Linked DNA regions of Bacillus pumilus. The protein of the gene in region 1 interacts with the protein of each later gene in a pairwise test. Links are inferred from orthologs where the notes say so. Each region holds a gene or a part of one and is shown on either strand. Other genes may lie near its edges.

What was found.
Region 2: the proteins of dnaE (region 1) and rplL interact in binary tests that used the Escherichia coli proteins (3 or more experiments, as listed by UniProt). The link is inferred for Bacillus pumilus from one-to-one orthologs.

Annotation. Positions count from the first base shown.
Region 1 is NZ_CP047089.1:1,430,224-1,434,405, forward strand. What follows is about bases 203-4,059. They hold dnaE (DNA polymerase III subunit alpha), read left to right. Parts: upstream 203-523; coding sequence 524-3,859; downstream 3,860-4,059. Other genes in these bases: ytrH (sporulation membrane protein YtrH), read right to left, coding at 203-386; ystJ (NADP-dependent malic enzyme), read left to right, coding at 4,001-4,059. Also shown: sporulation membrane protein YtrI, read right to left, coding at 1-48; more of ytrH, read right to left, coding at 45-202; more of ystJ, read left to right, coding at 4,060-4,182. UniProt on the Escherichia coli protein: DNA polymerase III is a complex, multichain enzyme responsible for most of the replicative synthesis in bacteria. This DNA polymerase also exhibits 3' to 5' exonuclease activity. The alpha chain is the DNA polymerase catalytic subunit.
Region 2 is NZ_CP047089.1:3,312,453-3,315,670, forward strand. The notes cover bases 326-3,218. They hold rplL (50S ribosomal protein L7/L12), read left to right. Parts: upstream 326-1,535; coding sequence 1,536-1,901; downstream 1,902-3,218. Other genes in these bases: rplA (50S ribosomal protein L1), read left to right, coding at 326-735; rplJ (50S ribosomal protein L10), read left to right, coding at 994-1,494; GPS65_RS16565 (class I SAM-dependent methyltransferase), read left to right, coding at 1,999-2,604; rpoB (DNA-directed RNA polymerase subunit beta), read left to right, coding at 2,860-3,218. In the rest of the region: more of rplA, read left to right, coding at 37-325. UniProt on the Escherichia coli protein: The binding site for several of the GTPase factors involved in protein synthesis (IF-2, EF-Tu, EF-G and RF3). Is thus essential for accurate translation.

The DNA.
Region 1 (4,182 bases):
AAAAAAACGCTGCCAGCCTGGACGTTTGTAAAGCTCCGGCACCCTCATGATGACACATGCTCCTGGGTGAGCCACGTGATAATGAGATAACCCGTTTGCGCACCGCCCATGGCAGAGACAATTAATAAAATCTGCTTGAAAATATCACGCGTGTTCCCTTCAAAAATGCCTCTTTCAAAGCTATAAACAGCATCAAACGTTCCGCCGATAGCTGCGACAAGCGCCCAAATCTTTAAACGATTGGCAAGACTCGTAATAATGGATAAAGGCGGCTGACCAGCCAAATAAGCACCAACACCGCCTATAATGGCACCCCCCAAAATGACCCCAAGTGCAATAAAATAACAGCTAATAAAATTTGGAATAAAAGCTTCCTTCACATCCATTTTGTCCACCTCACTCAATTCAATATATGGCGTGTGCAGGACAAGTATGAACGGACAGAAAAGAAAGAACATTTGTTTCTCATCGCATCGCGTTTTATAATGAAAGAATGACTTTAGACGAAAGGAGTGGATTAAGCATGTCTTATGTTCATCTTCAGGTCCACAGTGGATACAGCTTATTAAGCAGTGCAGCAAAAGTAAAGGAGCTCGTGCTGAAAGCAAAAGAGCTTGGCTACAAGGCGCTCGCTCTTACCGATGACCATGTGATGTATGGAACGGTTGAATTTTATAAGGAATGTAAAAAACATGACATCAAGCCGGTCATCGGTTTAACAGCTTCTGTCTTCATAGATGAACAAGAGACAGAGGCTTATCCCTTGGTACTCCTTGCCAAAAACAATGAAGGCTATCAAAACTTGATCAAAATCAGCAGTGTGCTGAAATCAAAATCAAAAGCCGGACTGAAAGAGAAATGGTTGAAAAGCTATCACCGCGGGCTCATTGCCATCACGCCAGGTGTTTCTGGGTACATTGAAACGCTGCTTCAGCATGATCAGATAGAAGAAGCGCATCATGCGGCGAAACAATTGAAACATATTTTCGGTGAGGGGCATGTGTACATCGCACTTCAACCATTTCAGCAAGACGAATCGCTTGTCGCTAAACTGAGGGATATTTCAAAAAGTGCAGACATTCCTCTTGTTGCGACAGGAGATGTTCACTACATCAAGCGAGAAGACAAAACCGCCTATACGTGTTTAAAGGCGATTAAAGCAGGGCAGCAGCTGCCAGAGGTTGAGGAAGACCGAGCAGAAAAGCATTTCAGAACCTATGAAGAAATGAAGGAATGGTATACGCAGGATACGGAGCTACTGACAAGAACAGTGGAGATCGCAGACCGCTGTGAAGTCGATCTGAATCTTGGGCAGACAAAACTCCCATCCTACCCGGCCCCTGATCAATCCACAGCAGATCAGTTTTTACGAAAAGTATGTGCGGAAGGGATGAAGCAAAGAAAGATTGCTTCAAATGACGCGTATGTGAAAAGACTTGAGTACGAACTAAGCATTATCCAAAAAATGAATTTCAGTGATTATTTTCTCATCGTGTGGGATTTTATGAAGTATGCCCATGACCAAGGCATTGTCACAGGGCCGGGCCGGGGATCGGCTGCAGGCTCACTTGTTGCCTATGTACTGTTTATTACGGATGTTGATCCGCTCCGTCACGGCTTGTTATTTGAGCGTTTCTTAAATCCTGAGCGAATCAGTATGCCTGATATTGATATTGATTTCCCCGATACGAGAAGAGATGAAATCATTTCTTATGTAAAAGACAAATACGGAGACATGCATGTGGCGCAAATTGTCACGTTTGGAACCCTTGCAGCAAAAGCAGCTTTAAGGGATGTCGGACGTGTGATGGGGATTGATTCAAAAGCAGCGGACCGGCTTGCAAAGCTGATTCCATCAAAGCCAGGAACGACGCTGAAAGAAGCGTTGACTGCATCTCCTGAATTAAAAACAATGCTCCAGCAGTCCGAAGAACTCAGGCAAGTCTTTCAAACTGCTTTAAAGGTAGAAGGCTTGCCAAGACATACATCGACACATGCAGCCGGCGTTGTGCTGAGCGAAGAGCCGCTGACAGAGGTCGTTCCCATACAAGACGGCCATGATGGTGTGTATTTAACGCAGTATGCGATGAATTATTTAGAAGATCTCGGGCTTTTAAAGATGGATTTCTTAGGACTTAGAAACTTAACCTTAATTGAATCCATTAAAAACCAGATTGAAAGACAGGAAAACGTCCACATTAACTTTAGTGACATTTCATATGAAGACCAGAAAACATTTGAATTGTTATCAGCAGGAGATACAACAGGAATTTTCCAGCTTGAATCACAAGGAATGCGTCAGGTGCTGAGACGCTTAAAGCCCTCTAGTTTAGAAGACATCGTGGCAGTCAATGCCCTCTATCGTCCAGGTCCAATGGAGAATATCCCGCTTTTTATCGACCGAAAGCACGGCAGAGTCAAGGTCTCTTACCCGCATCCTGATTTGTATGACATTTTAAAAGACACATATGGGGTCATTGTCTATCAGGAGCAAATCATGCTCATTGCAGCGAAGATGGCAGGCTTTCAGCTTGGCGAGGCAGATCTATTAAGAAGAGCAGTTTCAAAGAAGGATAAAAAGGTTCTTGATGAAGAGCGGAGCCATTTTGTTGAAGGATGCCTAAAAAAGGAGTATCCTGTTAACATTGCAAATGACGTTTATGACTTAATCGTCAAATTTGCAAACTATGGTTTTAATAGAAGCCATGCTGTTGCATATAGCATGATTGGCTTTCAGCTTGCTTACTTAAAAGCGCATTATCCGTTATATTTTATGTGCGGACTTTTAACGAGTGTGATTGGAAATGAAGACAAAGTCGCTCAATATTTCTATGAGGCAAAGGAAAAAGGGATATCTGTGTTGAAGCCTTCTATTAATAAGAGTGAATTTCCATTTACGGTTGAAAAAGGGGAGATCCGCTACAGCTTAAGAGCGATCAAAAATGTCGGAGTGTCAGCTGTAAAGGATATATACAGAGCAAGACAAGAAAAGCCGTTTGAAGATTTATTTGATTTTTGCGCAAGAGTATCAGCTAAGAGTGTCAACCGAAAAACGATTGAAGCGCTCATTTTTTCAGGGGCGATGGATGAGCTTTATCCAAATCGAGCTTCGTTATTGGCATCAATAGATATTGCATTAGATCATGTGTCATTTTTAAATCCAGATGATCAGCTCGACTTTCTGGGGGATACAACCTTCTCCATTAAGCCAAAATATGCGGAGATAGAAGAATTGCCGCTTGTCGATCTCTTGCAATTTGAAAAAGAAGCACTTGGACTATATTTATCAAATCATCCTGTACAAGCGTACCGAGATCGCTTAAGAAAGAATGGTGCAGTGGAGATCATCAGGCTTTCTTCCTATATAAAGCGAAAGGTCTCAATGGGTGGTCTTTTGACAAAAGTGAAATCGATTCGAACAAAAAATGGACAGTCGATGGCATTTGTGACATTTGGGGATGAAACGGGAGAAATGGAAGGCGTTGTCTTTCCAGAGCAATTTAGAAAGCTGTCCCCCTTACTTGAGGAGGGCGCCATGCTTTATGTTGAAGGCAGAATAGATGTCAGAAATGAGAGCAGCCAGATCATCGTGCAAGAAGCCGTTCTGCTTGAAGAGATGGGTACACAAAGAAAAGAGTCTGTCTACATTCGGGTGAAAGAAGAAAATCATACGCAGGAGCTGCTAGAGCAAGTAAAGCGGGTGATCTCGATGCACAGCGGGGGAGCAGATGTCTATTTGTACTATGAGAAGCAAAAAAAGACAGTGAGACTTCCAGATGCATACAAAGTTCATGCAGATCATGCTGTCATTTTCCAATTAAAAGAGCTGCTCGGTGAACAAAACGTTGTGATTAAATGATGACAAATCGCCTGAATATGTTTTACAAATTCACCTATTGTGTTATCATTTTAAAGATTCTGTGTATTTAAAACTGCCAGTATGTGCTTATCAACTTAGCAATTCATTAAATCATTTTCCACTTGAAGGAGTGTTCATCACATGTCATTAAGAGAAGAAGCATTACATATGCACAAAGAGAATCAAGGCAAACTTGAATCAAAATCAAAAGTACAAGTGAAAAATGCGAAAGACTTGAGCTTGGCTTACTCACCTGGTGTTGCAGAACCATGTAAAGATATTTATGACGACACAAGCAAAGTGTATGATTATACAATGAAAGG
Region 2 (3,218 bases), 1.9 Mb from region 1 along the record:
TTATTCCGCTAAAACCACATAAGGAGGATTTTTATAATGGCTAAAAAAGGTAAAAAGTATGTAGAAGCTGCTAAGCTAATCGAACGTACTAAAGCGTATGATGTAGCTGAAGCTGTCTCTCTTACAAAAAAAGCAAATACAGCGAAATTTGATGCGACTGTAGAAGTTGCTTTTCGTTTGGGCGTAGACCCTCGTAAAAACGATCAACAAATCCGCGGTGCAGTTGTACTTCCTAACGGAACTGGTAAAACTCAACGCGTTCTTGTGTTCGCTAAAGGCGAAAAAGCAAAAGAAGCAGAAGCTGCTGGAGCAGACTACGTTGGAGATTCTGATTACATCACTAAAATCCAACAAGGCTGGTTCGAATTCGATGTAATCGTTGCAACACCTGACATGATGGGTGAAGTTGGTAAGATCGGTCGTGTACTTGGACCAAAAGGTCTTATGCCAAACCCTAAAACAGGAACTGTTACATTCGAAGTAGAAAAAGCAATCAATGAAATCAAAGCTGGTAAAGTAGAGTACCGCGTTGATAAAGCTGGTAACATCCACGCGCCAATCGGAAAGGTTTCTTTCGAGGACGAAAAGCTTGTTGAGAACTTTGCAACAATCTATGACACAATCCTTAAAGCAAAACCTGCAGCGGCTAAAGGTGTATACGTGAAAAACGTTTCTGTTACATCTACTATGGGCCCTGGCGTGAAAGTGGATCCATCTTCTTTCTCTGCAAAATAAATCTTGACTTATCACAATCATTTTGATAATATCAAAATGTTGTAAAATAGAATATGTCCATTTATACCGTAGACAGCAGGGGCCTTATGGCTTAATTAACCCGCCGAGGTGTATATGTCACAGTCTTACGTTAACGTATGCTTGTATATACAGCCTCCATGTCTTATTGGAGGCTTTTTATATGGAGAACCGTTCGTTAGGAACGTGATGGCCTGATCGGTATAAGTGTTACACAAACAATGTACAGGAGGTGTAACCATGAGCAATGCAATCGATACAAAAAAAGTTGTCGTTGATGAAATTACTTCTAAATTCAAAGATAGCATGTCTACTGTCATTGTAGATTACCGCGGTCTTTCAGTTTCTGAAGTGACTGAACTTCGTAAACAACTTCGTGACGCTGGCGTAGAATTCAAAGTTTACAAAAACACTTTGACTCGCCGTGCAGTTGAACAAGTTGAACTAACAGGTTTAAACGATTTCTTAACAGGTCCAAACGCTATCGCATTCAGTAACGAAGATGTTATCGCACCTGCGAAAATCATCAACGAATTTGCGAAAAGCCACGAAGCTTTAGAAATCAAAGCTGGTGTCATCGAAGGAAACGTAGCGACTGTAGAAGAAGTGAAGGCTCTTGCGGAACTTCCGTCTCGCGAAGGCTTACTATCTATGTTGCTTAGCGTTCTTCAAGCTCCAGTTCGTAACCTTGCTCTTGCTACTAAAGCAGTTGCAGATCAAAAAGAAGAACAAGGCGCTTAATGCGTACTTGACGTAAAAAACTTAAAATGGAGGAATTACAAATGGCTTTAAATATCGAAGAAATCATTGCTTCAGTTAAAGAAGCAACTGTACTTGAGTTAAACGACTTAGTAAAAGCAATCGAAGAAGAATTTGGCGTAACTGCTGCTGCTCCTGTAGCTGTAGCTGCTGCTGGCGGTGCTGCTGCTGAAGAAAAAACTGATTTTGATCTAGTACTTGCTGGTGCTGGAGACCAAAAAATCAAAGTTATCAAAGTGGTTCGTGAAATCACTGGTCTTGGCTTAAAAGAAGCTAAAGAACTTGTTGACAACACTCCAAAACCACTTAAAGAAGGTATTGCTAAAGAAGAAGCTGAAGAACTTAAAGCTAAGCTTGAAGAAGTTGGCGCTTCTGTAGAAGTTAAGTAATCTTCGCCTAATCTTTTGGGAAAGCTCGCTTTTACTGGCGGGCTTTTTCTTTTCTATTCTCCTGAAACGATTGAATCCAGAGGAGGTCCAATTCACCATGAGTGACCACTATTATACGGAAAAGCCATCAGTGAAAAGCAATAAACAGACATGGGACTTCACCTTGAGAAACCGTACCTTTACTTTTACAAGTGACAGTGGAGTGTTTTCTAAGAAAGAAGTCGACTTTGGTTCGAGGCTTTTAATTGAAGCTTTTGAAGAACCTGACGTGGATGGCGATGTCTTAGATGTCGGTTGCGGTTATGGACCGATTGGCTTATCGTTAGCAAACGAAATGACGAGCCGCACCATTCATATGATTGATGTGAACGAAAGAGCAGTCGAACTTTCAAAGGAAAACGCTAAACATAATCGCATTGATAATGTCCGCATTTATCAAAGTGATTTGTTCTCGAATGTTCATTCATCAGCTGCTTTTGCCTCTATACTGACCAATCCCCCAATACGGGCAGGGAAGAAAGTTGTACATGCGATCTTTGATAAAAGTGCTGATCATTTATTGCCGGAAGGTGAGTTGTGGGTGGTAATTCAGAAAAAGCAGGGTGGACCATCTGCGATTGAGAAATTAGAACAGCTTTTTGGAGAAGTCGAAGTTGTATTGAAAAAAAAGGGCTACTATATTATCAAAGCTAAAAAAGTTTGACGCAGTTTCCTAGCTGTGTTAACATTATAAAATGCCAATGTGTATATTTTGCTTGATAGGCTTAAAAAACAACTATTTTGTATAAATTATGCATACTTGGGAAAACTAATAAAATCGGTATTTGTTTTTGGATGTGGTTTTCTTATTTTAGAAACCCTTTTTTCTTTTGTCTTGTAAAAGTATTTCTTTACTGACATTTGAAAGGCTGAAATACTTTTTACACATATAATACGCATGATTTGAGGGGTGAATCAGTTGACAGGTCAACTAGTTCAGTATGGACGACACCGCCAGCGCAGAAGCTACGCACGCATAAGCGAAGTGTTAGAATTACCAAATCTCATTGAAATTCAAACCTCTTCTTATCAGTGGTTTCTTGATGAGGGTCTTAGAGAGATGTTTCAAGATATATCCCCAATTGAGGATTTTACTGGTAACCTTTCTCTTGAATTCATTGATTACAGCCTAGGGGATCCTAAGTATCCTGTAGCAGAATCAAAAGAACGTGATGTAACTTACTCTGCTCCACTAAGAGTAAAAGTTCGTTTAATTAACAAAGAAACTGGAGAAGTAAAAGACCAAGATGTGTTCATGGGAGATTTCCCAATCATGAC